2 regions of the Paenibacillus sp. EKM206P genome follow, and region 2 is predicted to be linked to the other one. Evidence: predicted binding sites of a transcription regulator. Region 2 holds the regulator's gene; the other holds the start of a gene.

Region 1 (15,387 bases), on a different contig from region 2:
CTGGAGTAGCTATCAGATTATTCTGCTGGATTTGCGTATACCTGACTGGGATCGGCAAGTCCGGCAGTCGGCAGCAAAGCAGCGGCTAACAGAAATGTGCCATGAGCAAGGCAGAGGTATCGTGTTTGAGGCTGGAATATATATGGGTCTTTTGCTTCCCGCCACGTTAAAAACGGAGAAAGATGCTGTTCAGTTACTGGCTGCTTGGCGACAGGAGCTAAAGGCGTGGGCTACGGAAATTTATGCGGCTGCCGGTGATCCTGTAGCCATTCTTAACGACATTCCCAGATCTTTTGAGCAGGCACTGCGATTATTGGAGCGTACGTTTTTGTTCCGGGCAGAAAGAGTCATGCTTTCCGGAGACCTACACAAATTGGAGACAGTCGAGACTGAAATGAGTGGAACGTCTGATAGTGCCACAGATGATCCCCTACGTTATGCAGAAAAGCTGTACTATGCGCTAGATATGGCTAATAGTGAAGCTGCAACCCGTGTCATTAAGGAAATGGAAGGCCAATTTCCACGGATTTATCGTACAGAATCCGCAATCAAGGCGGCGTTCGCCCAAACATTCACACTGGCGTTGAACAAGTATGCAGCCGGACAGGATCACAGCCGAACCGTGCTGGAGGAGCACTCCAGCTTTATAACCGATGTATATGCTTATTCCACATTGGGCGAGCTGGTGGATCACTCGCTGGAGCATGTGTTGCAATGGATTGGACAGACTGATCCCGGTGGCAAGGACATCATCATGAAACAAATGATTGACTTTATTCATAGTCATTATGATGAAAATTTGCGATTGGAGTTACTGGCAGATATGTTTAATTACAATAGTGGCTATTTGGGCAAATTGTTCAAAAGTCATACTGGCGAGGCCTTTAATGCCTACCTGGATAAGGTGAGGATTGAGCGAGCAAGGGAGTTGCTTGCACAAGGAATTAAGGTACACCAGGTGGCGGAACGCGTAGGGTATGCGAACGCAGATTATTTTCATAGTAAATTTAAAAAGTATGCTGGAATGTCACCTTCCTCCTATCGTAATCGGGTTCAAAAGAACGGAGGAACAGATGGCTGTTGATAGAATCCCTAGGTTTAACGCTATGAAGTCTCTCTTGCAGATGTCGGAGGTACGACCTCCGAACGAAGAGAGGCTTTTTTTATGGCGAAAAAACAGATAGATCAATCGAAAATGTCACATTTATTATGGAGTTTAGGTCGTTTTCATCAAATCGCCATCATTATGACACAGCTTTGACACGATGTTCACATTTTCGATTCTATTTCATTTAAATTTATTCTATATAATGGGGATAATCTGAAGCCGGATCATGATAACCATAGTGAAGGTAGTTGAGTGAGTCATTTTCTAAAAAAGTGACCGCTGCATATGTAAGAATGTGAATACTATCACAAATGTAGAAGACTTCAGATTACAGACACTATAAATCAATGTTAAGAGAAGTGTAGGGGGAGGAGCAACATCATGGACGTATTGGATTTGGCACGGTTGCAGTTTGCAACCACAACGATTCTTCACTTTGTTTATGTGCCGATCTCCATTGGATTGTCGTTATTGGTGGCAATTATGGAGACTATGTATGTTATTAAGAAAAATGACTTGTACAAAAAAATGGCTCAATTCTGGGGAACGTTTCTGCTGATTAACTTTGCACTGGGCGTAGTCACTGGGATTTTGCAAGAATTTCAGTTCGGGATGAACTGGTCGGACTTTTCCCGTTTTGTGGGTGATGTATTTGGTACGCCGCTGGCGATTGAAGCGCTGCTTGCATTTTTCCTGGAATCGACCTTTATCGGATTATGGGTATTCGGTTGGGAAAGATTGTCCAAAACGGTCCATTTAATTTGTATGTGGTTGGTATCTATCGGTACGATGTTATCGGCATTGTGGATTCTAGCTGCTAATTCCTTCATGCAGCGTCCAGTAGGCTATGAGATTCAAAATGGACGTGCAGAAATGAAAGATTTTGCTGCTCTGCTAACGAATGAACAACTGTTATGGGAATTCCCACATACATTGTTTGCTGCTTTTGCGACAGGAGCATTTCTGATCGCGGGTATCAGTGCATGGAAGCTGATGCACAAAAAGAATCTGGACTTTTTTAAACCTTCTTTCAAATTGAGCATTATTGTTGCATTAATTAGTGCCATTGCTATTCCGTTGTTTGGTCATGGACAGGCTCAATATTTGGTGAAAACACAACCGATGAAGATGGCTGCCAGTGAGGGCTTATGGGAGAACAGTGGTGACCCCGCTCCTTGGACCGTTATCGCATGGATTGATCCTGGAAACAAGGAAAATTCCTTTGAGATTAAAGTTCCTTTTGCTTTGAGTTTTCTATCCTATAGTAAATTTACCGGCTCTGTGCCTGGTATGAATGAGCTGCAAGCCCAATATGAAAAAACGTATGGTCCGGGCGATTATATCCCGCCAGTACGTACCACGTTTTGGAGCTTCCGCATTATGATTGCGGCTGGATGTGGCATGATTGCACTCGCCTTATACGGGGCTTACCTGACGTTCCGTAAAAAGCTGGAAGGTTCACATCGCTGGTTCTTCCGTCTGATGATATGGGGGATATGCCTTCCATTCATTGGGAATACTTCAGGTTGGATCATGACTGAAATAGGTCGCCAACCGTGGACGGTATTTGGTTTGCTTCAAACGAAAGATTCTGTTTCGCCTACAGTTGTGGCAGGAGAAGTGCTATTCTCGTTCATCTCATTTACCACATTGTATTTAATTTTAACAGGTGTGCTGGCGTTTCTGTTTTACCGTACGGCTCGCAAAGGTCCAGATATTGAGCCACATCAGCAAACGGTAATTCATGATCCTTTTGCTCAAGGGGGTGACACCATTGTCGCTAAATGATTTATGGTTCTTATTGATCGCTGTGCTGTTTACCGGCTTCTTTTTTCTGGAGGGCTTTGATTTTGGCGTAGGAATGGCCACAGGATTGGTGCCGCGTAACGACCAACAAAAACGTTTGATGATCAATACGATTGGTCCATTCTGGGATGCCAACGAAGTGTGGCTGATTACAGCAGCAGGTGCAATGTTTGCCGCTTTTCCGCATTTTTATGCGACTATGTTCAGCGGATATTATCTCGTATTTGTGTTTATTTTGCTAGGTTTGATCTTGCGTGGAGTTTCTTTTGAGTTCCGCGGCAAGGCTGAAGGAAAATGGTGGACAGGAACGTGGGATGCCTGCATTCTGATTGGCAGCTTTCTACCGCCGATGCTGTTCGGTATGGCTTTTGCGGCTTTGGTGAAAGGTGTACCTATTCAGCAAAACATGGATTTGAAAGCTGGATTTCCCGATGTATTCAATGGATATACCGTATGGATTGGACTGACAGTGGTCGGAATGTGCCTAATGCACGGACTGACGTTTATTTCTCTGCGGACGATTGGAGAAGTACGGGATCGTGCTCGCGTGATTGCGTCCAAATTTCTTCCGGTATTGGGCATTTTACTTGCGGGCATGGTGGTATGGACTTATTTTGCAACGGATTTATTTGCGCGTCGCGGTCCCTTTATGTATGCTGCGGTAGCAGTCGGAATTGTCGCCTATGTGCTGACGTGGTACTTCCTGAAGCAGCGCCGCGAAGGATGGGCCTTCGGGATGACAGGTGCAGTGATTTTGCTGACCTTCGTTTCGTTATTCGTCGGTTTGTTCCCAAGATTTATGGTGAGCTCGATTAACAGTGCTTTTGATTTGACGATTTATAATGCAAGCTCCAGTCATTACACACTGAAAGCCATGACGATTGTTGCAGCAACGCTTTTACCCTTTGTGCTGGCTTATCAGGCGTGGAGCTATTTTGTTTTCCATAAGCGTCTCAGTGAGAAGGATCATTTGGAATACTAATGGATAAGGCATGGTTTGAATTAAAGGGCATTCGGCCAGTGATGCTGCTACTGGCTGCCCTTTCCCTGCTCCAGGGGGCCGCAGTGATTGCACAAGCAGTCTTCTTGGCAAAGGCTGTTACGATTTTGTTTGAACAAAATCCGCTGGTGATGGCTTGGCCGTCGCTGGCGTTGTTTTTCGCTGCTTTTGCAACGAGGCATACGGCGATCTGGCTGCAACGCCGGACAGCAGGCCGTTTTGCTGAAGCTTCAGGCGCTTCCTTACGGGAGCGTCTGCTTGCACGTTTGTTCGAACGGGGACCGGGTTTTGCAGCGCAGGAAGGTAGCGGCAAGTTGGTGACGCTAGCGCTGGACGGCATGGATCGTTTTCGCACGTATTTGGAACTGTCCATTCCTCGTATGATTGACATGATGGCTGTCACTATACTTGTACTTGTGTATGTTTTCACATTGGATGTCATTTCAGGTGTGATTTTGACGACTACGATGCCAATCCTGGTAGGCTTTTTTATTTTGCTCGGCTTGGCGGCGCGGAAGCAGGCAGACAAGCAGTGGCGTTCCTATCGTCTGTTATCTCATCATTTCACGGATTCGCTGCGCGGACTTCAGACACTAAGGTTTTTGGGTCGTAGCCAAGAGCATGGGGAAACGGTTGGGAAGGTCAGCGACCAATACCGCACGGCAACGATGCGCACGCTGCGGGTAGCGTTTCTTTCCTCATTTGCCCTTGATTTTTTTAGTATGCTATCGGTCGCATTTGTCGCGGTAGGCTTGGGTTTGCGCCTGATTAGTGGCTCGGTGGGTTTGGAGGCAGCGCTTGCGGTGCTTATTCTGGCCCCAGAATATTTTATGCCCATACGCCAGTTGGGATCAGACTATCATGCTTCACTGGATGGGAAGGAGGCTTGGGGAGCAATCCGCTCCATTCTCAGTAAAGAAGATGATGCGACCGAGCCGAATAAACAGGCAGTTAACGATAAAGGATTGGACATCACGGGACAGGACATTCTCGAGCTGTCCGATGTGTGCCTCCTTAATGAAGACGGTTCGGCTCGGCTTGAACATGTGTCTGCCAATGTTGAACCGCACATGAACATGATCGGCATCGTTGGAGCTAGTGGTGCAGGTAAAACGACGCTGCTTAGTCTGCTTGGCGGCTTTGCTGATCCCACTTCGGGCGAACTGCTCCTGAATGGATGCAGATTGGCTGGGGATGCAAAAGCTGAATGGCAACGGCATATTGCGTATATTCCACAGCATCCATACCTGTTTAGCACTTCTCTGGCAGATAATATTCGTTTTTATGAACCGGAGGCATCCAACCAGCAGGTGGAGTGGGCGGTTGACGCGGTTGGACTGCGTGAACTGGTAGACGGTCTTCCGGGTGGAATGAATGAGCCCATTGGTGAAGCGGGTAGGACGTTGAGCGGAGGACAGGCGCAGCGGATTGCATTGGCGCGGGCGTTGCTCAGTAACCGTCCGGTCATTTTATTGGATGAGCCTACGGCGCATCTGGATATTGAGACAGAGTGGGAGCTAAAACAGACGATTTTATCGGTTTTGAAACACAAAAGAGTGTTTCTTGCCACCCACCGGCTACATTGGATGCCAGATATGGACTGTGTCTGGATGATGAATCAAGGTCGTCTGGAAGAAGTAGGTTCCCATCAACAATTGATTGCCCGTAAGGGGGCATATTACCGATTGCTGACGGGGATGTCGGAAGGAGGGAACGGACGATATGAGAGTAACGGATAATAGCAGACAAGGCTGGTTTGTGACGTATCTGAGACAATATTTTTGGGCCTTTCTGCTAGCTGCTCTTTTGGGCGCGCTGGCCATTGGATGTGCGGGCGCGTTGCTTTTTACGTCCGGTCATCTGATTACCCGTTCGGCCTTAAAACCGGAAAATATATTAATGGTGTACGTGCCCATTGTACTTGTGCGGACGTTTGGCTTTAGTAAAGCGGTTATTCAGTACCTGGAACGCTTGGTAGGACATGATGCAGCATTGCGCCTTGTGTCCCGTATGCGAGTACGCTTATATCGGGCAGTGGAACCGCAGGCGCTGATGATTCGCAGCAAATTCCGTACGGGGGACCTCTTGGGTTTGCTGGCAGAGGATATTGAGCAGCTTCAAAACATCTATTTGAAGCTAGTTCTGCCTGCGTTATCGGCTTTGCTGATTTATGCAGCAGGCATCTCGGCGCTCGGACGGATGGACGGAACCTTTGCCTTGCTTATGGCGCTATATGGAGGATTTTTGCTTTTTATTGCCCCAGCTATCTCACTATGGACCTCACTCGCCAAACGGCGAATGTTCAAGCAGGAACGGAGTAAAGCCTATCAGGACCTGACGGATGCTCTGTTCGGCATGAGTGATCTGGTGCTGAGCGGACGGACTGGGCATTTCCTGAGTACCTTTACACAACGGCACAATAGGGCTGCCGTGATGGAAAATTCACTTCGCCGGAGCGAGTGGCGTTCTCATTGGATAGCACAATGCGTTGTAGGCGGCGGGATTGTGATTATGACTGTGTGGGCCGGAGGCCTAGTAGCACAGAATCGAATAGAAGCCACATGGTTGGCATCCTTTGCCCTTGTGGCTTTTCCATTGCTGGATGCCTTCGTTCGCGCTGGAGAAGCAGTGGTGCATGCGCCGGAGTATCAGGATTCCCTTCGACGGTTGAAGGATTCGGAGAAAGATACACATACACCTGTGTCATCATCGCTTCCGGTTACTGGGGATGCAGGACACCCAGCAGCAGGCCGCACAGCTGACACTATAGATGAGCAGTCTACCGCTCTGGGATTGGGCAACGGAGGAGACCTGCTGCTGAACAACGTAAGCTACCGCTATGCGGCAACGCAGGAATGGAGCGTGCGTGATATCTCCTTGCACGTACCGCAGGGGGGCAAGGTTGCATTGCTTGGCCGCAGTGGTGCGGGCAAGTCCACGCTACTGAACCTGATTCAGGGAGCATTGCAGCCTGATGAAGGTAGCGTCACTGTCGCAGGGATTCCCGTATATACAGGTGGAGCATACTCCAGTTTATTTGCGGTGCTAAACCAGCAGCCATATTTATTCGATACAACGGTAGCGAACAATATTCGGCTGGGACGACCCGATGCTACGCTGGATGAGGTGCGTGCAGTGACGGAGCAGGTAGGGCTTGGAACTCTAATTGATTCTTTGCCGGAGGGCTACGATACCCGAATGCAGGAGACGGGCCTTCGTTTTTCCGGTGGAGAAAAACAGCGAATTGCACTGGCGCGGATATTGCTGCAAAATCACCCGATTGTTTTGCTGGATGAGCCGACAGTGGGGCTTGACCCGCTGACAGAGCATGAGCTCATGCAGACGATGTTTCGTGTGCTGAAGGGCAAAACATTGATCTGGATCACGCATCATCTGACGGGGATGGAGCATATGGACGAGGTGATCTTTATGGAACAGGGCACCATTTCCATGCGCGGCAGTCATGAGCAGCTGTGGCAGGAGCAGTCTCGTTACCGTAATCTGTATGAGCTGGATCATCCGAGCCTGTGAAATGAGGTATTTAAAATTTTGATTAACTTTTATATACTGGTTAGAGTTGATGCGTCACATGTAGACATTCAACTGGAGGGGCTGATATGAATGAAAACACTTATCTCTAAGCATTGGCATTTGATGCTGATTGGTTTTGTAGCCCTGAGCATGGGCGGGTTTGTCTTGTTTTATTTTCAGGGGAGCGTGTCGTCATTTCCGGTCATTCAACCTAAACAGGCTCAGGAAGAGCCAGACAAAACTAAATATGAGATTGTTACAGTGGGTGTAAAAGGGGACGGTTTCTATCCTAAAAATATTGAAGTGAAAGCCGGCGTTCCAACCAAAATCAATTTCAAGAAAATGACATCCTTCACTTGCATTGATGAAGTGCAGTCGTTGAAGATCGGAATGGACGTTTACCTGGATCACGAAAATAATTATTTTACCGTCCAGGACTTGAAACCAGGCGTATATGAGTACAATTGCGGTATGTACATGTACTACGGGACGATCACAGTAAAATAAATCAAAAAAGCTTTCTGGCACATTGATGCCAGAAAGCTTTTTTTCCTTCAATCAATCATTAGGTTAATTGCGACAGTGTGTATATACCATCCACCACCTGTGGTGCAGTATGCATTATCCCTTTTGCATTATGCTTTATCCTTTACCCTTTACCTCTGATCAGCTTACATTGCTGATCTTTTGTTTTTTACAAGACTTCTTTCAGGGAATTTACATTAGAACGGAACAGGCGGAATGTGCTGGACAAGCGAAGCGGTCGCCTTAAAGCTTTCTGCAGGAAAGTTCGCATCGCAAGCATAAACTGTCCCCGGCTTTCTACCTTTGTGTGCTTATTCAAGAAATCCGGGGACAACAGCGATGGGAAGCACCATCCGCATGCGTAGTGGCACGAATGTAATTTTTTTCATCCCATATATCTAATTTTGAACTGATTTTTCTCCTAATTCGTCGGGTATCCGCTTCCAAGCCAGCAAAGTATGATAATAGTATCTAGAGATGAGGAGGAGCTTGTTATGGGATCTTCAACTGAAACCGCTTCCAGTAATGGTGCTGTGATTCCTGAATCCAACCGGGGAAGACCGCGCAAGGCTCGCGGCCCGAAGCCTGAACGTGGTAGAAAAGGCTTGTGGGACAGTGTGAAGCAGCAAAAGTATCTTTATTTTATGTCCATTCCTTTCGTCATATGGGTGTTTGTTTTCAGCTATCTTCCGCTCTGGGGCTGGACGATGGCGTTTCAAAATTATAAGCCAGCCAAATCTTTTTCAGACCAGAAATGGGTAGGGCTGGATAACTTTATTGAGCTATTTCAGGATGAACGATTTTATCTGGTATTACGTAATACGCTAGCGATGAGCCTGATGGGGATTGTATTTGGTTTTGTCGTACCGATCTTCTTTGCAATTCTGTTAAATGAGCTGCGTGGTATGCTGTTCAAACGGTTTGTGCAGACAATATCCTACCTCCCGCATTTTGTATCCTGGGTAGTTGTGGCCGGTTTGGTCACCAAGATGCTGTCCATTGACGGAGGCATTGTCAACGATGTATTGGTAGCGCTTCATATTGTGGATGAACCGATTCAGTTTATGGCAAAGGGGAGTTGGTTCTGGTACATTGTAACCGCTTCCGATATATGGAAAGAGACAGGTTGGAATACGATTATTTATTTAGCTGCAATCACCGGAATTGATCAAGAACAGTATGAAGCATCGCGCGTGGATGGAGCGAGCCGCTGGAGACAGATGTGGCATATTACACTGCCGGGTATCCGCTCGACGATTGCCGTTCTGTTCATTATGGCGATTGGACATCTGGTGAGCAACGGTTTTGAAAAGCAGTTCTTGCTTGGCAATAGTCTCGTGACAGATTATTCCGAGGTGCTGGATCTGTACGCGCTCAATTACGGGATTAATTTGGGTCGCTTCTCTTATGGGACGGCAATTGGTATTTTCAACTCACTGGTTAGTATTCTGCTGTTGTTTACGGCGAACGGTATATTTAAAAAACTGACCAAAGAAAGCATCATGTAGGGAGGGAGAAGCGAAATGACGAATAAGGCATTTAATGCTACCCGGTCTGAGAAGCTGTTTGACCTATTTAACTATATCCTCATGGCTCTGATCGTGGTGTTGACGCTGTACCCGTTTCTGAACGTACTTGCGATTTCCCTGAACAATTCAACGGACACGGTTCGCGGTGGTATTTATATATGGCCCCGCCAATTTACGCTCGAAAATTACAAAACGATTTTCCAGTACGATGGTCTTCTTCAGGGACTGCAAATATCTATTCTTCGTACTTTGGTCGGAACAGTACTCGGATTGATCTGCGCGTCTATGCTTGCTTTTACATTGAGTCGGGTCGAGTTTCGCGCTCGTAAGTTTATTTCTACGTTTTTGGCGTTGACGATGTATTTTTCTGGCGGGATGGTGCCCGTGTTTATTTTGATGCGTGATCTGCATCTGCTGGGTTCGTTTTGGGTGTATATTTTCCCAGGCTTAATTAGCGCTTTTAACGTGTTTGTTATTCGTTCCTTTATGGACGGTTTGCCGTATGCGCTGCAGGAGTCTGCCAAACTCGATGGGGCAAATGATTTTACGATTTACTGGAGAATTATTTTGCCGCTGTGCAAACCAGTATTGGCAACGATTGCTCTTTTTCTGGCAGTAGGTCAGTGGAATGCTTGGTTTGATACGTATTTGTATAATGGTGGGGCGCCGCAATGGACGACGCTACAGTATGAGCTGATGAAGATACTGCAAAGTACGCAGCAAGGCGGCTCCAGTATGACGAATAGTAACGATATGGCTAAGCAAATGGCTCAAATTTCACCAGAGTCGATTAAAATGGCAATCACGATTACGGTTACGCTCCCCATCCTGATGGTATATCCGTTCTTGCAAAAATATTTTGTAGGCGGTATGACGCTGGGAGCAGTGAAATCATAAAAACCGGGATTCCGGTAGTGAAATAGAAGTTATTTGCAGGAGAAGTCATCATAGGAATATAGGAGGATTTATACATGAAAAAACACTGGTCCAGATTTGCACTGATTCCCTTCCTCGTAGTGTCACTTACCGCACTCGCAGGTTGTGGAGGAAGCGATAAAGCAGCGAAGGAAGGCACATCCAGCAGCACAGACCCGATTACGTTTAGCTTCTTCGGAGCAGATACAAGCCCGCAATGGAATGGAATGAAGGATGAAATAGGTAAGGAAATTACCAAAAAAACAGGTGTAACCTTGAATGCGGAATTTGATGTCAGTGGTGGAGGTGGAGATGACCGAATTGCTTTAATGGCAGCAAGTGGAGAATACCCGGACTTGGTTTCTCCTAAAGCGAATATTAACAAGCTTGTGGATGCGGGGGCCATGATTGATCTGACAGATCTGATCAACGATCACGCACCCAATCTCAAAAAGCTGTATGGACCCTATATGGATCGTTTGAAGTACAGTAATAAAGATCAATCCATCTATGTTCTTCCTACGTATGCAGGGGTGGGGCAGGAGAGTTTTGACGCAACGGGCGGATTTGAAATTCAACATAAGGTGCTCAAAGAGTTAGGTTATCCAAAGGTAAGAACGCTACAGGATTATGAAAACGTACTCAAAACCTATGCAGCCAAGCACCCAACGATCAATGGCAAAAAAACGATCCCACTCACGCTGGATGCAGACGACTGGAGAATTATGATTACCGTAACGAATCCTGCCTTCCAGACGACTGGAGCGCCGGACGATGGTGAATATTTTATTGATCCCACAACGTTTGAAGCGAAGCTTCATTATAAACGTCCAGAAGAAAAGGAATATTTCCGTTGGTTGAACCACATGTACAATGAAGGGCTGCTCGATAAAGATTCGTTTGTGCAAAAAAGTGATCAATACAAATCTAAAATTGCCAGCGGCCGTGTCCTCGGTCTGATTGACCAGGAGTGGGGTTATCAGGATGCTGAAAATGCGTTAAAAGCGTCAGGCAAGGCCGATTCCAGCTACGCGCATTTTCCAGTTACACTTTCGGAGGAATACAAAGATCGTTCCTTTCAGGATACGGGCTTCACGTCCGGTTATGGAGTAGGTATTACAGAAAATTGCAAGGACCCGGTGCGGGCTATTAAATTCCTGGATTATTTAGCTTCCGATGAAGGACAGGTGTTAGTGAACTGGGGGATCGAAGGCAAGCATTATGAGATCAAAGATGGCAAACGCATCATTCCTGCGGATGTGCTGGAGCAAAAAACGAACAATGCAACCAGCTTCAGTAAGTCTACTGGTATAGATTTGTACACGCTCATCAGCGGACACTATGGTGACGGCGTGAAAGACCCTACAGGCAACTACTATACTGCCAAATTCCCGGAGCAAATTATCGCGGCTTATTCGGAGCCGGAGAAAGAATCACTTAAAGCGTATGGCGTAAAAACGTGGAAAGATCTGTTCCCGGACAAGAAAGAATTTGATGTAAAGCCTTGGGGCGCAGCCTATAACCTGACAACAGACAATGAATCTAACTATAACGTTACATTCAAAAAAACGACCGACATTATCCGCAAACGTATACCCGAAGCTATTTTAGCACCAGCTTCCAATTTTGATACGGTATACGACAACATGATTAAAGAACTGGATGCCGCCGGAGCTGTCCAAATGGAACAGCAATACACGCAACTGGTGAAGGACAGAGTGGAGTTATGGAGCGGTAAGGCTTCTAAATAGCTGACTGCTTTTAACGAAATTTTGAATGCGGGAATGACAGAGCGCTTGTCCTTATGGTCTATACGGGATTAGCGCTCTGTTTGATCTTGATGGGGGAGGGTTTGATGTGACGAAAGGCAAAAGGCCACAGTCCCTGCGTTTATGGTATCGCCAACCTGCTGAGGTATGGGAGGAAGCATTGCCAGTCGGTAATGGAAGGCTGGGAGCTATGGTATTTGGCGGAATCAGAGAGGAGCATTTGCAATTAAACGAGGATACGCTCTGGTCCGGGTTTCCCAGAGACGGCGTTCAGTATGATGCATTGCGGTATTTGCAACCTGTCAGAAAGCTGATTGCAGATGGAAAATACAAGGACGCGGAACAACTGATTAATACGAATATGCTAGGTCGCGATACGGAAGCCTATCAGCCTTTGGGAGATTTGTGGATTACGCAGGAGGGCCTAGGGGAAATTGCGCATTATGAACGGGAACTGGATTTGCTGACTGGAACGGCAGCGGTCACTTTTCAAAGTGATGGAGTCCGCTATACCCGTGAAGTTATCGCCAGTGCGCCAGATGGAATCATGATGGTGTCACTGACTGCGAATAAGCTTGGGGAGATCCATGCATCTGTGCGCATCACTTCCCCCCATCCTTGTGAAGACGAGGTTGGAGAGGATGCACATTTTGGTGATTCATCCAAATGGGATAGCGATAATGACGATCCATCCGATGAGTCGATCAGAGACTTTATTACGTTGACTGGACGAGTGCCCAGTCATGTGGAATCTAATTATCACGGTGATCATCCACAGTCTGTCGTTTATGAAAATGATTTGGGGATGGCTTTTGCAGTTCAGGCGAGGGTTATTCCTGAGGGAGGAACCTTGACGAAGGGTGCTGATGGAGCACTGATCATCTCGGGCGCGGATAAAATTACGGTGTATTTGGCAGCAGCTACCGGATTTCAGGGATTTCACGCTATGCCGAATAGTGATGCAACGGAATCAGCAGAAGCATGTCAAGTCATTTTAGACGAAGCAATTTCGCTGGGAAGTGAGCAGGTGTGGCAACGCCATGAACAGGATCATCGAAAGCTGTTTGACCGCGTTGCATTAGAACTGGGAGGTGATACTCTAACCGATGAGTCCGTTTTACCGACTGATCAGCGATTGGAACTTTATCAGAAAGGTCAGGCCGACCCGGGGCTGGAAGTGCTGTTATTTCAGTATGGCCGCTATTTGCTCATGGGCAGCTCGCGTCCGGGGAGTCAGCCTGCCAATCTTCAGGGCATCTGGAATGACCGGGTGCAGCCGCCGTGGAACAGTAATTATACAACCAATATTAATACGCAGATGAACTATTGGCCCGCAGAAGTATGCAATCTTGCCGAGTGCCATGAACCATTGCTGCACATGATTGGAGAAGTGGCCCGTACGGGACGGAGAGTATCCTCCATCCATTATGGTGCTCAAGGGTGGGCAGCTCATCACAATGTGGATGTGTGGAGATACGCTGGACCTTCAGGGGGCCATGCCAGTTGGGCATTTTGGCCGCTTGGGGGTGTATGGCTAACTGCTCATCTATGGGAGCGCTATCTGTTTACCCTGGATACAGCCTATTTGGCAGAACAAGCTTATCCACTCATGAAGGGGGCGGCAGCCTTTTGCATGGATTGGCTCGTGGAAGGCCCGGAGGGTTGGCTTGTGACATCCCCATCCACATCACCTGAAAATAAATTCAAAACGCCGGATGGCGAGGAATGCAGTATATCTATGGGCTCCACCATGGATATGACGCTGATTCGGGAGCTGTTGGGTAACTGCATTCAAGCTGCGGACCTGCTGGAATTAGACGATGAGTTCCGCAACCGCTGTGAGGAGACACGGGCACGGTTAATGCCCTATCAAATCGGACGTCACGGCCAGTTACAGGAATGGTTTATCGATTTTGAGGAAGCGGAGCCTGGGCATCGACATGTTTCGCATCTATATGGGTTGTACCCCGGTCGACAAATTCACATCCGTGATACCCCGGAGCTGGCTGAGGCGGCCCGCATATCGCTGCGTCGACGGCTTGATCACGGTGGTGGTCATACCGGATGGAGTTGTGCCTGGTTGATTAACCTGTACGCTCGGCTGGAAGATGGCGACGCCGCACATCGGTATGTTCGCACGTTGCTGTCGCGATCGATCTATCCTAATTTATTCGATGCTCACCCGCCTTTTCAGATCGACGGTAATTTTGGTGCGACGGCGGGGATTGCAGAAATGCTGCTACAAAGCCGTCCGGGAGAGCTGACGTTACTGCCTGCCTTGCCAACGGCATGGTCGGAGGGACGGGTTAGTGGATTGAAGGGACATGGCGGGATGACGGTCGGCATGGAATGGTCTGGTTCCAGGCTCGTCCGTGCTGAATTGACCGTGTCTGTCCCGACGGGAAGCTGCACGATTCGCTATTCACATCCGTTTAGCGCAGATGCTCGTCAGGCTCTGCCTGATCCTGAGCATGGAGGATTCATTTTGTCATGGATTTTTACCAAAGAGCAGGAAATAACGAACAGACCTACGATTATAATTAGAGGAGAGGAAGAGACAATATGACCATTTTTCAATTTCCGCAGGACTTTATGTGGGGGACCGCAACGGCAGCTTATCAAATCGAGGGAGCTTATGAGGAGGATGGGAGAGGTTTGTCGATCTGGGATACCTTTGCCCATACACCTGGCAAAGTATTCAACGGTGATAACGGCAATTAGCTTGTGACAGCTATCATCGCTACGAGGAAGATATCCGCCTAATGAAGGAACTGGGCATTCGTACATACCGTTTTTCAGTGTCCTGGCCGCGTATATTTCCCAATGGTGACGGTGAAGTCAATCAAGAAGGATTGGACTATTATCATCGCGTAGTCGATTTGTTGAACGAAAATGGGATTGAACCGTTTTGTACACTGTACCATTGGGATCTGCCTCAAGCGCTTCAGGATGCTGGAGGATGGGAGAATCGTCGCACGATTCAAGCATTTGTCCAGTTTGCAGAAACGATGTTCCGCGAGTTCCACGGTAAAATACACCATTGGCTAACATTCAATGAACCATGGTGCATCGCCTTTTTATCTAATATGCTGGGTGTTCATGCCCCGGGTCTGACAAATCTTCAGACAGCCATTGATGTAGGACATCATTTGCTAGTTGCGCATGGTCTTTCTGTGCGCCGTTTCCGCGAGCTGGGCACCAGTG
Region 2 (15,387 bases):
TGGTGGTCTGATCGCGCCAAACTTTTCAATTGGCGTCATTTTGATGATGCGGTTTGCGGCTCAGGCAGCGAAATACTTCCCACATCTGGAAATTATCGAATATCATGGTGACCAAAAATTGGACGCGCCATCGGGCACAGCCATTAAGACCGCAGAGCTAATCGCCGAACAGCGTGAAGAGCTGCGACAGGGTAACCCGGAAGAGGAAGAAACGTTAGAAGGATCACGGGGAGGTTACTATCAAGGGTTTCGTGTCCACAGTGTCCGTCTTCCCGGTGTGTTCGCACAGCAAGAAGTGATATTCGGAGGGTTTGGACAATCTCTGAAGATTCGTCAGGATTCTTATGAACGGGCGGGCTATATGCCGGGTGTTAAAATCGGTATTCAGAAGGTCATGGAGCAGCCAGGGCTTGTATATGGATTTGAGCATTACATCGATTAAGAATACGCGAATGATTGGACGAATGAAATTATAGAATGAGGCAGGAGGAACTTCGAATGTTAAAGATTGCATTTATAGCGCATGACCGAAAAAAGGATGAAATGGTAAATTTCATAACGGCCTATGAGCATGTTTTTACAGATCACAAGTTATTTTCAACAGGTACAACAGGTCTGCGCATTATGGAGCAAACCAAGCTTGAAATTCACCGTTTCATGTCCGGGCCGCTTGGAGGAGATCAGCAAATCGGGGCCATGGTTGCGCAAAATGACATGGACTTGATTATATTCTTGCGTGATCCGCTCATGGCACAACCGCATGAGCCGGACATTAGTGCCTTGTTACGTTTGTGTGACGTGCAGGGGATTCCTTTGGCAACAAACGTTGCAACTGCTGAAATACTGGTGAAAGCGCTGGACCGAGGCGATTTTGCTTGGCGTGAGCTGGTACATAAATATAAACCGGGCATTGACCAGCAGGGTGATATATAATGACGCTGGACATCCTGATTTTCGGAGCTCATGCTGACGATGCAGAAATAGGAATGGGAGGCACGATTGCCAAGCATACAGCCGCTGGTTTAAAGGTGGGCGTGTGCGATTTGACGCGGGCTGAAATGTCATCCAATGGTGATGTGGATACTCGTATGTCAGAAGCTGAACATGCTTCGAAAGTGCTCGGGCTTGCTGTGCGGACGAATTTGGGTCTGCCTGATCGTGGATTATATGTAACTCCTGAACATGTAGCTGCAGTTACAGCAGAAATCAGGCGCCATGCACCGAAAGTCGTATTCGCTCCTTATTGGGAGGATCGGCATCCAGACCATGTCATGTGTAGCAAGTTGGTGGAGGAAGCGGTATTTAACGCGAAGTTGCGACGTTTTATGCCAGAAAATCCTGCGATACAGGTAGAGCAATTATATTTTTATTTTATCAATGATATTGGCAGAACGGATATGATTGTGGATATCACCGAGCATTATGAAGTCAAGGAACAGTCGTTATTGAGTTATGCTTCGCAATTTCAGGCAGCGCCTGGAAAGGATACAGTGTCCACACCATTAAATCAGGGATATGTGGAACGCGTAAAAGCTCGCGACTCGTTGTTGGGTCAGCGCAAACTGATTACGTATGCAGAAGGGTTTGCGTCCAAAACGCCATATCTGGTTAAGCTATTCACATAAGAATTCTATACTTGAGCATTTTGCAGAGTGTTAAAATAAATCGGCAGAAAAGTTATCACTGGTGAGCGGAAGGAGGCAGCTAGCTTGAATGACAAACTGAAAATTGGAATTACCTGTTATCCGTCGCTGGGTGGTTCCGGCGTAGTGGCTACTGAGCTAGGCAAGTTGCTGGCAGAAAAAGGGCACGAGGTTCATTTTATTGCCAATAGCATTCCGTTCAGATTGGGCGGGACGTTTCAGAAAAATATTTTTTATCATGAGGTTGAAATTAACGATTATTACGTGTTTAGATATCCGCCCTATGATTTGTCACTGGCGACCAAAATGGCCCAAGTCGCACAAATGAAGAATTTGGATGTACTCCATGTTCATTATGCGGTACCACATGCAGTGTGCGCTTACTTGGCGAAGGAAATGGTGGGTGATCATCTGAAGGTGGTAACCACCCTGCACGGTACGGACATTACAGTGTTGGCACAGGATGAGTCGTTGAAGGACCTGATTCGGCTGGCTATTAACAAAAGTGACGCTGTGACGGCGGTTTCCAAAGATTTGATTCGGGAGACGATAGATGCGCTGGAAATTACACGGCCTATTGATTTAACCTATAATTTTGTAGATAAACGGGTGTATTATCCACGAGATGCCGCTGCGCTTAGAAGAGACTTTGCCCAACCGCATGAAAAAATAATGATGCATATTTCCAATTTCCGTCCTGTCAAAAGGGTGGGCGATGTGTTGGATATATTTGAAAGAGTGCAACGAAAAGTGCCTGCGAAGCTGCTGCTGGTGGGGGAAGGACCGGATCTACCAAAAATCCGCTGCAAAATTGAGGATTTAGGTCTTCAAGACAAGGTCTTCTTTTTAGGTAAGCAGGATCAGATCGCAGAAGTGATTTCTATGGCGGATGTGCTGCTGCTTCCCTCGGAAAAAGAAAGTTTTGGTTTGGTTGCGCTGGAAGCAATGGCCTGTGGAGTGCCGACAATCGGTTCTCAGGCCGGAGGAGTTCCTGAACTCGTTGTGCATGGAAGTACGGGGTATCTTGCTGAAATTGGTAATACTGAGGCGATGGCTGATTATGCAGTTGAGCTGTTGTCCGATGAAGCGATGGCGGAACGTTTCCGTGAAGCGTGTCTGACCCGCGCCCGTACCGTTTTTTGTGATGAGCTGATTACCCGTCAATATGAAGAAATCTATTACCGTGTGTTGGGACGCGAGGTGCCGGATCTTAAACCGATCAGCGTTTAAGGGGGCGGACTCGCGTCCGTTTTTTATATTGAATACTTGCAAAGGGGGAAACCCTATGAATACAAATACTTGGCAATGCGCTGACCAAGAGATGGCACTTCATGGCAGAGAGGTCATACATACACTAACAGCAGCAGGCCACGAAGCTTACTGGGTTGGCGGCTGTGTGCGGGATGAGCTATTAGGACGAGCTATTCATGATATGGATCTGACCACTTCGGCTGAGCCTGAACAGGTCTTAGCGCTATTCCCTCATGTTATTCCGACAGGAATCCAGCATGGGACGGTAACGGTTATGCAGGGTGGCTATGCGTTCGAGGTGACCACTTTTCGTACAGAAAGCGGTTATGCTGATCACCGCCGGCCAACGGAAGTTGCCTTCGTGAAGGATATCCGTGAGGATCTGATGCGACGGGATTTTACTATGAATGCGATTGCGATGGCAGAACACGGAGAGCGGGTGGACCCGTTTGGGGGAGAAGCCGATTTGCGAGCTGCTCTCGTTCGTTGTGTGGGACGAGCTGAGGAACGCTTTGAGGAGGACGGGCTGCGAATGCTGCGTTGCATCCGTTTTGCCTCTGTATTTCGGTTCCGGGTGGCCTACAATACCTGGAAAGGTATGATCCGTCGCAGAGAGGGACTCCGATATATAGCCATGGAACGGGTACGAGTCGAGTTAGAAAAGATGCTAGCGGGGCCTGACCCATTACGTGGATTGGAGATGCTGGGACGTAGCGGATTGCTTGGCTGTACGAAGGTTCCGGTTCCCTGGGAACAATGTGACGCACAGGCGCTCAAGGAGATCGTGCAGCTGCCAGCAGAGCTACGGTGGGGTTTGCTCCTTATGTCTTGTAGACTTAGCTCCGAGGCAGCGGACGAGCTATTAAGAGCTTGGACCTTCTCCAACGCCGTACGTTGGCGTTTGGTTCATTTATTGGAATGGGAGACCGAGCTCATCAGCCATGCTGTTGCCATAGCTGACAACTCTGTTTCGAGAGATTCTGACCCTATCAACGACGAGGTACTGCGTCGTAACTGGATTCGATTGTTAATTAAGCTGGGAAAGGATACAGCTTCAGACTGGCTGGAGCTTCACAAGACACTGCCTTCTTCGTTCCGTGGATTACCGCCGTGGGTAGAAAAGCATGTGAAGAAGATTGCCGAACTGGCAAACTCGTGGACACAGCAGGCTGCCGTCGTTCGTATCAAAGATTTAAATATTACTGGAAATGAACTGGTTCAGGCAATGAATCGACCAGGTGGACCTTGGCTGGGGCAGATGATGGAACGGCTTTTACAAGCGGTCGCTTGCGGAGATATCCCGAATGAAACAGAAACATTGCTTCAGGAAGTGAAACGGGTGATGAGTAGTGAATAATCATGATAGACTGTTAGGCATACTGGAGGAAGGTTCATCCGATTACGTATCTGGTGAGGAGATTAGCCGACGCCTCTCCGTTAGTCGCACAGCAATATGGAAGCAAATCAACAAACTGCGTGAGCTGGGTTATAATATCGATGCCTCTTCGCGCCGGGGCTATCGGTTGATATCTCGGCCTGACCGATTGGAAGTATCCAAATTGGCAGATCTATTAACTACACAATCGTTTGGCCAGCGTATCATAGTGCTGGATTCGACGGTATCCACTCAGCAGGATGCTATGCGTTTAGCAGAAGAGGATGCGCCGGAGGGAACGGTAGTGCTGGCAGAAGAACAGACGGCGGGTCGGGGACGTCAGGGACGGAAATGGTATTCCCCTCGCGGCAAAGGGATATGGATGAGCATTGTATTGCGCCCCACCCAGCCCATGGCCTTTACCCCCCAGCTAACGCTGCTTACAGGCGTGGCGGTATGCCGGGCTATTCGCCGACTGACGGGTGTGGAGGCAGGAATCAAATGGCCAAACGATCTGTTGATTCATGGTCGCAAAGTATCCGGTATTCTGTTGGAATCTGCAACAGAGGATCAACGGGTCCGCTACTGTATTGCAGGGGTCGGCATTGACGTAAATTTAAATAAAGAAGATTACCCGGAAGAGCTATCCCATGTAGGGACATCCTTGAAAATAGAAGCAGGGCTTGAAATTGACCGTACTGCACTGATTGCTGCAGTTCTGGAAGAAATGGAGCTGCTAAGTAAGTTGTATGCCGAGCAGGGGTTCCAGCCCATAGCCATGCTGTGGGAGGCGTTATCCGTGACGATGAACCGCAGCGTTCGGGCACATACGGGACAAGGGATAGCGGTAGAAGGTACAGCGGTGGGCTTGGACCCTTCAGGGGCACTAGTGATAGAAACGAACCAGGGTGAGCGGATTCAGGTTATTTCAGGGGATATACAATTGTAGAAGCGACCCTAGCTGAGTATACGACCACAATCTTTCTGTTTCCTGTGTGAAACTTCACGTGAAAAAGCTGATGTTTTTTGTTATACTGTGCAGGAGGCGGCATCGGACGGTCCGAGCTGCACTCCAAGGGCACATTGCTCTACTTTAGCAAGTTTGTAAGACCATCATAACTTCATTTGAAGGTTACGTTGGATTCTGCTCTGAGCCGAACAGGACCGAGACAGAAGGGACGATCTCAAAATGAGTGTCTTTTTTGGCTGTTCGGACCTTTTGATGACGCAGATGTACAGGCGTTCATAAAAGGTTATTTTTTGTGCCAAAAAAAGATGGAAGGGAGCCATTCGCGATGGCAGGAAAACAAGCGCTGAATATTGTAAAAATGAAAAAAATGAAGCAGGAGGGCATTCCGCTCAGTATGCTGACCGCCTATGATTATCCATCGGCTAAGATAGCCGAGGAGGCGGGAATTGACATCATTCTCGTGGGGGACTCGCTGGGTAACGTAGTTCTTGGTTACGATTCGACCATCCCTGTGACCTTGGATGATATGGTGTACCATTCCCGGACAGTTGCAAGAGGCGCTGAGCATACATTTATCGTAGCGGACATGCCTTTTATGACATATCACGGCAGCATATCCGAAAGTCTTCAAGGCATCCGCCGTCTGATGCAAGAAGGACATGCGCATGCTGTTAAATTGGAGGGCGGAGCTGAAATTACCGATGTCGTAAAAGCGACTGTTCAGGCAGGTGTACCTGTGCTGGGACATATCGGGCTTACTCCACAATCAGTTAATCAAATTGGTGGCTATCGCATTCAAGGTAAGGACGAAGCAGACGCACGCCGGTTGATGGCAGATGCCAAGGCATTAGAGCAGGCGGGTGCCTTTGGTATTGTCTTGGAATTGGTGACTGAGGAAGTGGCAACGGCGATTTCTAAAGAACTTTCCATTCCAACCATTGGAATCGGTGCAGGACGTGGATGTGACGGTCAAGTACTTGTTTATCACGATCTGATTCAGTACGCATCTCCTTATTTCAGCAAACGCTTTGTTAAAACCTATGCCGATGTAGGCGGCTTGATCCGTAGCAGCATTGAGCAGTATGTGAGTGATGTGAAAGGGCGGGCATTCCCGGCCGCAGAGCATGTATTCAGCGCGGATGACCGTGTTGTGGAGTCCCTGGAGTCCTTGTACGGACAGGCAAAAGGACAAGCGCAGAAACAAGCTAAGGAAAAGGTGGAATCTCAGTCATGATCATCGTAAGAGAAGTGGCTCAACTACGCAAGGTTATTGCCGAACGTCGGCAACTTGGAGCCAATGGAGCAAAAACGGTACACGATTCTGCCTCTTTACTGCAACATAAAGTCGGCTTTGTACCAACGATGGGATACCTGCATGAAGGACATGCGAGCTTGATGCACAAGGCGCGTGAAATGGCAGATACGGTGGTGCTTAGCATTTTCGTAAATCCGATCCAATTTGGACCGAATGAAGATCTGGAAAGCTATCCCCGCGATGAAGCTCGTGATTTGGAGGTAGCACGGCGTGAGGGCGTGGATATTGTATTTTTGCCAACTGTAGCAGAAATGTATCCACAACCAACCCAAACCAAAATTCGTGTATCCGCTTTGACAGATCGCTTGTGCGGTGCTTCCCGTCCCGGCCATTTTGATGGTGTGACTACGGTGGTAGCCAAGCTTTTTAACATGATAGGTCCTGATTTGGCCTTTTTTGGGATGAAGGACGCACAGCAGGTTGCTGTGCTCCAGCAGATGGTGACTGATCTCAATATGAACGTGACTATCGTACCTTGTCCCATCGTCAGAGAGGCGGATGGTTTGGCCCTCAGCTCCCGTAACGTGTATTTAAGTGCAGAACAGCGCGAGCAGGCATTGGTGCTGTCCCAGTCACTGCGTAAGGTGCAAGAAGTGAGCGAAGATATTGTAACAAACACAATTACGATTCGTCAGTTACATCAAATGGTGGAGTCCACCATTACTTACTCTCCTTTAGCAGACATTGATTACATTGAAATTTTAACTTTTCCCGGTCTGGAGCCCCTTCTTCCCGAGCAGCGGCTATGTGATGTTCAGGAAGACATCATCGTAGCGCTAGCTGTGAAATTTGGCAGTACCCGACTGATTGACAATATAAGAATACAGAAGGCGGAGGTGCTTTCCCATGTTTAGAACTATGATGAAATCCAAAATTCACCGCGCTACGGTTACGGAAGCTAACCTGAACTATGTGGGGAGTATCACTATAGATGAAGATCTCATGGAGACATCGGATTTGTTGGAGAATGAAAAGGTTCAAATTGTAAACAATAACAATGGAGCTCGACTGGAAACCTATGTTATCCCCGGACCGCGTGGGAGCGGTGTGATCTGTCTCAACGGTGCGGCAGCTCGTTTGGTGCAGCCTGGTGATACAGTCATTATTATTTCCTATGCTTCCATGTCAAATGAAGAGGCCAAAACATACAAACCAACAGTGGTATTTGTTGATGAACATAATAAACCAGCCCAAACGATGAACAAAGAAGTACATGCGACGATCATGTAATGAATGGGAGTGCGGATGAAACCCGTCTTTTAAGCGAAAAATGTGAGTGTATTAATCCATCTTTCATAAGGGCGGGATGCACATGTTCCAGCATGTATTCGCAGAAATGAACAGCATGTTAGATGATATCGTGAAGCATTACCCATCAGCCCAGGGCTCCCGCAGGCAGGAGCTGCTACAGCACTGGAGTCTGCTGCGGAGAATGAGTGACGGAATTATGGATGAGTGGCTGGCCTTTGAGGAAAAAATGGTGTGCCTGCGTGCGGCCGGCTTTTCCGCGGAGACCGATATGTCTGACACGGAGCTGCCTGAAAAAGAGCTGCCGGCTTTTAGTCGGGGGCAAGGGTATTATCGATTACTTATGTACTCTGAGGCGATCCAACAATTTGAGCAGGTACTACAGCATTTTCCGAACAGTTGGCAGAGTCGCATGTATATGGGAATGGCCTATTTTCAACTAGATGATCCAGCAGAAGCTGTATACCATTTTCAGAAGGTGCTGGACCTGACTGAGCAGGCAGGACTAAAAGCGGTCATCTATAATGCGCTAGGCTGTCTGTTGGCAAAGCAGGCTGACGTAGAGGAGGCGCAAAAATGTTTTGCTCTCGCACATCAGTTAGATCCTGCGTTACCCGAGCCGCTGTACAATATGGAAGCCTGTTTGTCCGGTACCGAAAAGCTTCGATACGACAGCTCCATAATGACCTGGATGTAGTTGTCAGACACCGAGTAAGACGATGCATGCCCACCTCCTGAGGCGGCGTATGCATCGTCTTTTTTGGCTGTCTTAATTTCCAAACACGCGATCTTCTGCTATGCTAATATACGGAGTTATTATTTTTGTAAGTGTCATAAGAAAGGATTAAGCCCGAATGAAATTTGCGGTATTGGATTTTGAAACGACAGGCACCCAGTCCGCGGATGACATCATTCAAGTCGGACTTGCAATTATAGATCATGATAACAGCATTTCCCGTGTTTACGGCTCTTATGTGAACCCTGGCAGATCTATTCCACCTTTTATCACTGGATTGACCGGAATTACAGACGATGACGTGAAGGATGCACCTGCACTTGAAGAAATGATGATGGAGCTTGTGCCTATGCTGGACGATGTTGTACTGGTCGGTCATAATGTGGCGTTTGATTTTAATTTTTTGCAAAACGCTCTGGATCGGTGCGGATACTTGCCATTTAGCGGAAGAATCTTGGATACAATGGATTTTCTGAAAATTATGTTTCCATCACTATCTTCGTATCAGTTGGGTTTTGTGTCTTCTGAGTTCGGGCTGGCACATGATCGCCCTCACCAAGCAGACAGCGACGCATTGGCTACGGCCGAGGTATTTTTAAAGTGTCTGGGTGAGCTTCAAGCATTACCTCTGATAACGATACAGCGGCTTAGTGATTTGTTTGCAGAGGAAGACAGTGACCTTGGATGGTTTCTTGATGGGGTGCGTGAAGAGAAAGAGCTTGATCCTATTCAGGATTTGGAGGGATATCAGTTTTTTCGTCAGCTTGCGCTAAAAGTGGAAGATTGGACGGAGCTAGCTGCTCCGCGTAGAGAAGATGACCCGAATCCACTGTCAGGTGTTACCTTTGAGGAGTACATGGATGATGTGCGGGACAATTTGCGTTCATCCTTGAGTCAATATGAGGAGCGCGAGGCGCAGATACAGATGATTGAGGGTGTGAATCAGGCACTGAGTGAAGACAAGCATCTGCTGATTGAAGCAGGTACAGGAACAGGGAAGTCTCTGGGTTATTTGCTCCCATCGCTGTATCACAGTGTGAAAAAGGGACAGCGCGTTATGGTGAGTACACATACGATCAACCTGCAGGAGCAATTACGCGAGCGCGACATTCCGATGCTAACCAAGGTGATTCCGTTTCCGTTCCGGGCTGCTATTTTCAAGGGTCGGGGACATTATTTGTGTCTGCGTAAGTTTGAACATAAAATAAACAGAAGAGACTTCGCTACACCGAAGGAAGATTTAATTACAGCGGCTCAGATGATCGTCTGGTTGACGCTAACAGAAACCGGTGATGATGAAGAACTGAATCTGAGCAACCGTGGAGGGGATTTCTGGGAAACGGTGGCGAGTGATTCAGAGTCCTGTCTTGGTCGTTCTTGCCCATGGTTCCGCAAATGTTATTATCATCGTGCACGCCATGAAGCAGGAATAGCGGATGTTGTTATTACGAATCACTCTAAGTTGTTCACAGACGTCAAAGCCAGTCATCAGTTATTGCCGAGCTATGAACATCTGGTGATAGATGAAGCCCATCACCTGGAGGAAGTAGCTGGTAAACACCTAGGTATGCATATGAAATATTTCACACTCGTGCATACACTGACGCGACTGTTCAAAGACAGCAAGAATGGACAACTGCCTTCACTTCGTCAACAGTTGGCGAAATCGGGGCACGAGAAGTCGGCAGATTGGGCCTCAACTATCGACCAGCTGTATCCGCTCGTGTTAGAGGTGAAGGAAACTTGGGACCTGCTAAGCGACAAGCTGTTTGGCATGTTGCCGGAGCGAAGTGATGCGACACCGGGTGAAACAGGACAGTTTTCTTCCCGTCTCAAACCTTCGGCCAAGCCTGCAAAGTGGGATCAGGCGGGAGCTTTGGAAAATCAGCTATATGTAACGATGAGCGAAATTTTGCGCAAGGGCGACAAGCTGATGCTGGACGTCAAGGAAGAACATGACGATTATGCGGCGGATAGCCTTATTACAGATATCACGGGTCTGCTCAAGGATTTGGCGGGGATTCGAGAAAATTTGCGCTTTTTTATCCGACTCGATGATGAAACAACCGTATACTGGCTCGAGGCGAGCGGGCAATTCCGTAGTAAATCATTGCAATTTTATGCGGTACCCGTCGATGTGAGCCGCCAGTTGAAAGAAATGTTTTTTGACAAAAAAAGAAGCATTATTCTGACTTCTGCTACCTTGTCGGTAGATAAGTCGTTTCAGTACATGATCGATCAGCTCGGCTTACAGGAGGCCGCAGATCAAGAGCGGCTGATGACTTCGCAGCTCCCGTCACCCTTTAATTACAGGGATCAGGTGTTGCTGGTTATTCCACGGGATTTCCCAAGTGTGAAGGGCAGTGTAGGAGATGCACATTTTGTAGATATGCTCGTTAGCTCTCTAGGAGCGACTGCTCAGGCGACGCAGGGGAGAATGCTCGTTCTGTTTACGTCCTATCGGATGCTCCGGCAAGTGTATGAGCCGCTCAAAGAGGCCTTAGCATCCAGCGAAATTACTGTGCTGGGACAAGGTGTGGACAGTGGAAGTCGCAGCAAGCTAACCCGCCGGTTTCAGGAAGCGAAAGCTTCTGTATTGCTGGGGACCAGCAGTTTCTGGGAAGGCGTCGATATTCCGGGGAAGGCTCTGACTTGTCTAGCCATTGTTCGCTTGCCGTTTCAACCGCCGAATCACCCGCTGCTGGAGGCAAAAAGCGAACTGCTCCAGCAGCAGAAGAAGAATCCATTTATGAAGCTGTCTGTACCTCAAGCGGTCATTCGCTTCAAACAGGGATTTGGTCGGTTGGTACGTACAGCGAACGACCACGGGGTCGTTATCGTTTATGATACGCGTGTGATTGAATCCTATTACGGAAAGCACTTTTTGTACTCGTTACCGGGACCAAAAATGGAGCATATGCCATCGGAGCAAATGGTGCCCCGCATCGCCGAATGGCTCCAATCCGCCCCGGAGACAGAGGCATAACGGACGGACATAAGTATGTTCGTTACAATTAGGGGGAGCAAGTATGAAATCAGATAAAATTTCAGAGGCTGTCGTACGGAGGTTACCCGTATATTTACGTTATCTGAATGCACTTCACAAACGGGAGGTGGCTACGGTCTCTTCACAAGAGTTGGGACAGAGGCTAGATTTGAACCCGGCCCAAATCCGTAAAGATCTTGCTTATTTTGGAGATTTTGGTCGGAAGGGTATTGGTTATGATGTTTCTTATCTCATTGAGAAAATACGCCATATCCTGAAAATCGACCAACAAATTAATGTAGTCTTGGTCGGAGCGGGTAATCTGGGGCAAGCCCTTTCGAATTATAACGCTTATTTAAAAGACAATATGAAGATTGTGGCGGTATTTGATGCGTTTCCGGATAAGGTAGGAACCAAGATCAATACATTGGTCGTGCAACCGATGGATGAACTGGAAGCGACTGTGAAAGAAAAAAACATTCGAATCGGGATTATTACCGTACCTGATTTTGAAGCACAGCACGTGGCTGATAGGCTTATTGATAGCGGAATTGGAGCGATCCTGAACTTTGCACCGACTACTCTCAAGGCACCAGCCAACATTCGGATTCATGCCACAGACTTTACAACTGATTTGCTTAGCCTCGCTTATTATTTGGAGGACGGAAAGGAAGAAGCACAATATGACAGTGAATAAATGGATGATTAAAAACGGATCTTTTGCAGTAAATGGACCAGAAGCAGGGGTAGTCCATGGTTTTATGATTGTGGAGGATAGTCGTATTACTTATATTGGCGAAACCTTGCCTGCGGGTGAGGAAGAGACGGAAGCGATCGATGGTAAAGGGCTATTGTTTTTACCTGGTCTGATCAATACTCATGGTCATGCGGCGATGTCTCTACTGCGTGGGCATGGAGATGATTTGGCACTTCAAGTATGGCTTCAGGAAAAAATGTGGCCTATGGAAGCCAAGTTTACATCTACAGACGTGTACTGGGGTACGTCCTTGTCTGTGCTGGAAATGCTGAAAGGTGGAACAACAACCTTCCTCGATATGTACGATCATATGGATGAAGTGGCTCGTGTGGCTGAGGAGTCAGGTATTCGTGCAAGTCTGATGCGTGGAGCAATTGGACTATGTTCGGAGGAAGAACAGCGAATCAAGCTGGCAGAGGCCGTGACTTTTGCACGTAACTGGCACGGTAAAGCAGACGGGCGTATTACTACGATGATGTCTCCGCACGCGCCATATACATGTCCACCTGCGTTTATTGAAAAATTCGTACAAGCTGCGCATGATCTGGACTTGCCACTGCATACGCACATGTCTGAGACGATCGCCGAAGTAGAGCAAAACGTACGCGACTACGGTTTGCGTCCGGTTGCACACTTGGATAAGCTTGGCTTTTTCTCCCGTCCTTCGCTTGTTGCCCATGGCGTTCATTTGAACGACGAAGAAATAGCTTTACTGGCAGAACGTGGTGTAGCGGTTTCCCACAATCCTGGCAGCAACTTGAAGCTGGCAAGTGGTGTGGCAAGAGTGCCTGAATTGCTGCGTGCAGGGGTTACGGTTTCTCTCGGAACGGATGGTCCTGCCAGCAATAATAACCTGGATATGTTCGAGGAAATGCGTCTGGCAGCACTTATTCACAAGGGTGTATCCGGTGACCCTACGGCAGTTCCTGCAAGTGAAGCGCTGCGTCTGGCAACGGAATACGGTGCAAAGTCGATTGGTTTAAAAGAAGTAGGAGCGTTGGCAGCAGGCAACAAGGCTGACTTTATCGCGTTGGATCTGAATCAGGCACATTTCTTGCCGCGTACAGATCTTATTTCCCATGCGGTATACTCTGCAAGCGCCAAGGACGTGGCTCATGTGTGGGTAGACGGTCGTCAGGTTGTGAAAAACGGCGAATGCCTGACTATGGACGAGGAACGTATCAAACATGAGGCACAAGCCGCCTTTGAAGGGCTGCTGTCGCGCTAATTCAGGTGTCACATCCCCTTAGAGAGGAAGCACGGGTTTGAAAAATAAGAAAAAATGGATAGCGGTCGCCATTTTGGCCGTGATACTGATCCTGGTCAGCATTTTCTGGTATTATTCCTATGTTACTCAAGACCAGGTGGCTGAGAAAAATGCCGCTATCATTAAGGCCAAGCAATCAGGTGGTCTGGTTAGCACGACTCAAACATGGAAGTCTGTGTGGGATCAGGTATATTGGGTGGTTCAAGGGAAAAATGCACAGAATGAAAATATAATGGTATGGGTTCCTTTTCAAAAAGTGGAGGGACAACCTAACGTACCTGCCGCAGATAATAGCGGTGTTCATACCGAGCTGCTGAAGAACGGAGTCGACGAGCAAAAAATGACGTCGCTAATTCAGCAGCAGCTTCCAGGTGTAAAAATTGTAAGCCTCCAGCCGAGTGTGTTCAATGGCGAATATGTGTGGCAGCTGTTTTACGATGATGGAAGCCATCATTACTATGCCTTTTACCGTTTTTCAGATGGGGGAGCGACGGGGGTAAAGTATACTTTGCCCAATAACTGAGCTGGTTGAGGATTAGCAGATGTGGAATGAATGACTAGTAAATGATTAAAAGCTCAAGAAAAAGACGTAAATGCGATGAAATTCGTATTTACGTCTTTTAGTCTTGCTATGCCGTAAAGATGAGCTGAAAGCCAGCGAAGCATCTTTACCTACCCAACTTCTCTCCTAAGGCAAATTCATCTTTATGGCGGGCAACAGCGATCGTAAGATCAAATCCTACACGCAGCGTCCCACCTCCACCATAACCAAAGATTTTGCCTCATCACAACTCCTCCACACATTGCCTTCGATTTTAGATATACGTTATGATATACTATATTTTATAAGTGATAGACAAAAATGATAGAAAAAAGAATTGCTGATCACTGTAAGATCATGCAATTTGGTTGTTTGTTGACATTCGTCCCGTTTCTTCTGAGTTTTACATTTTGAGAGGAGGATGTTGTTTGAAATTGCGTGCAGTTCCTATCGTTGTGGCGGCAGTTTTGGCAGCTTTGCTGCTATTTGGGGGATGGTTCATTTACCGTCAGGTTACAATGCAAAGTCCTCTGGAAAAACTGGTTTCTCAATATCCAGGCGTGACAAGCGCTCAAATAGATATTAAACAGGATCGGGTTGTATTGAAACTAGATCTCAAACCGCAGGCGGATGTGGCCGGATTGGTCGATGTAGTTAAGCAAAAAGGACAATCCATCATTGGCAGCCGCACCATTAAGCTCGATATTGCAGACCGTTCCAATTCAGCACTGAATCAATGGTGGTCTGAGGCTATGTTTCCTGTAGCCGAAGCGATGGAAAATAGAAAGTATACTCAAATTTCATCTACAGTTGAGCATATGAAAAAGAAAAAGACGGGTATCAAAGCTGATACCGACATGGATTCGAACAATGTCTATATCCGACTCAGCGAAGGGAAAGCGACCAAGTTTATCGTTTTGCCACGTCAATCTCAGCAAATGGGGGTATGGCCTAATGCCTAGATGGATCAAGGAAATATTAATCGGCATTGTGCCTGTAACCATTATATTTCTCGTTTTTATTGGGGTAAACATTATCCCTCTTCTAGTTGCTGGTGTGATGTTCAGCGGCTTGTTAATGCTCATGCATGCTCGTGGGGGCTTGGCCGTAGGTGCTGGGCAAGAACGTAAACGTAAAAAAAATGGTCCGGACAAGCTGACTTTTGAGGAAATCGGTGGGCAAGAAAGCGCTAAGCAGGAGCTGCGTGAGGCCTTGGATTTTTTGAATCGACATGATGAAATCTCCAAGTTTGGTATCCGTCCATTAAAAGGCGTTTTGCTCACAGGTCCTCCGGGAAC

What was found. Region 2 encodes Rex, which represses fermentation and respiration genes when NADH is low (regulators of the CRP and FNR family bind a similar motif). Its sites were predicted from a motif close to TTGTGAAATATTTCACAA; they were not measured.
Region 1: G9G53_RS18155 (cytochrome ubiquinol oxidase subunit I) is a predicted target of Rex. The motif match lies at 1,402-1,419, and genes of this name have one in related genera.

Annotation. Positions count from the first base shown of each region.
Region 1 covers NZ_JAAMNQ010000009.1:91,110-106,496, reverse strand. The annotation lists gene G9G53_RS18160 (response regulator transcription factor) at 1-1,084, shown strand, start outside; gene G9G53_RS18155 (cytochrome ubiquinol oxidase subunit I) at 1,490-2,896, shown strand; gene cydB (cytochrome d ubiquinol oxidase subunit II) at 2,883-3,896, shown strand; gene cydD (thiol reductant ABC exporter subunit CydD) at 3,896-5,653, shown strand; gene cydC (thiol reductant ABC exporter subunit CydC) at 5,637-7,445, shown strand; gene G9G53_RS18135 (cupredoxin domain-containing protein) at 7,536-7,952, shown strand; gene G9G53_RS18130 (ABC transporter permease) at 8,465-9,478, shown strand; gene G9G53_RS18125 (carbohydrate ABC transporter permease) at 9,494-10,396, shown strand; gene G9G53_RS18120 (ABC transporter substrate-binding protein) at 10,471-12,165, shown strand; gene G9G53_RS18115 (glycoside hydrolase family 95 protein) at 12,272-14,749, shown strand; partial or broken gene G9G53_RS18110 (GH1 family beta-glucosidase) at 14,746-15,387, shown strand, end outside.
Region 2 covers NZ_JAAMNQ010000003.1:437,442-452,828, reverse strand. The annotation lists gene dapB (4-hydroxy-tetrahydrodipicolinate reductase) at 1-442, shown strand, start outside; gene mgsA (methylglyoxal synthase) at 499-933, shown strand; gene bshB1 (bacillithiol biosynthesis deacetylase BshB1) at 933-1,625, shown strand; gene bshA (N-acetyl-alpha-D-glucosaminyl L-malate synthase BshA) at 1,710-2,873, shown strand; gene G9G53_RS08765 (CCA tRNA nucleotidyltransferase) at 2,929-4,251, shown strand; gene G9G53_RS08760 (biotin--[acetyl-CoA-carboxylase] ligase) at 4,244-5,218, shown strand; gene panB (3-methyl-2-oxobutanoate hydroxymethyltransferase) at 5,565-6,473, shown strand; gene panC (pantoate--beta-alanine ligase) at 6,470-7,408, shown strand; gene panD (aspartate 1-decarboxylase) at 7,401-7,784, shown strand; gene G9G53_RS08740 (tetratricopeptide repeat protein) at 7,867-8,499, shown strand; gene dinG (ATP-dependent DNA helicase DinG) at 8,657-11,524, shown strand; gene G9G53_RS08730 (redox-sensing transcriptional repressor Rex) at 11,568-12,221, shown strand; gene G9G53_RS08725 (amidohydrolase) at 12,208-13,509, shown strand; gene G9G53_RS08720 (cell wall elongation regulator TseB-like domain-containing protein) at 13,547-14,071, shown strand; gene G9G53_RS08715 (hypothetical protein) at 14,518-15,051, shown strand; gene G9G53_RS08710 (AAA family ATPase) at 15,044-15,387, shown strand, end outside.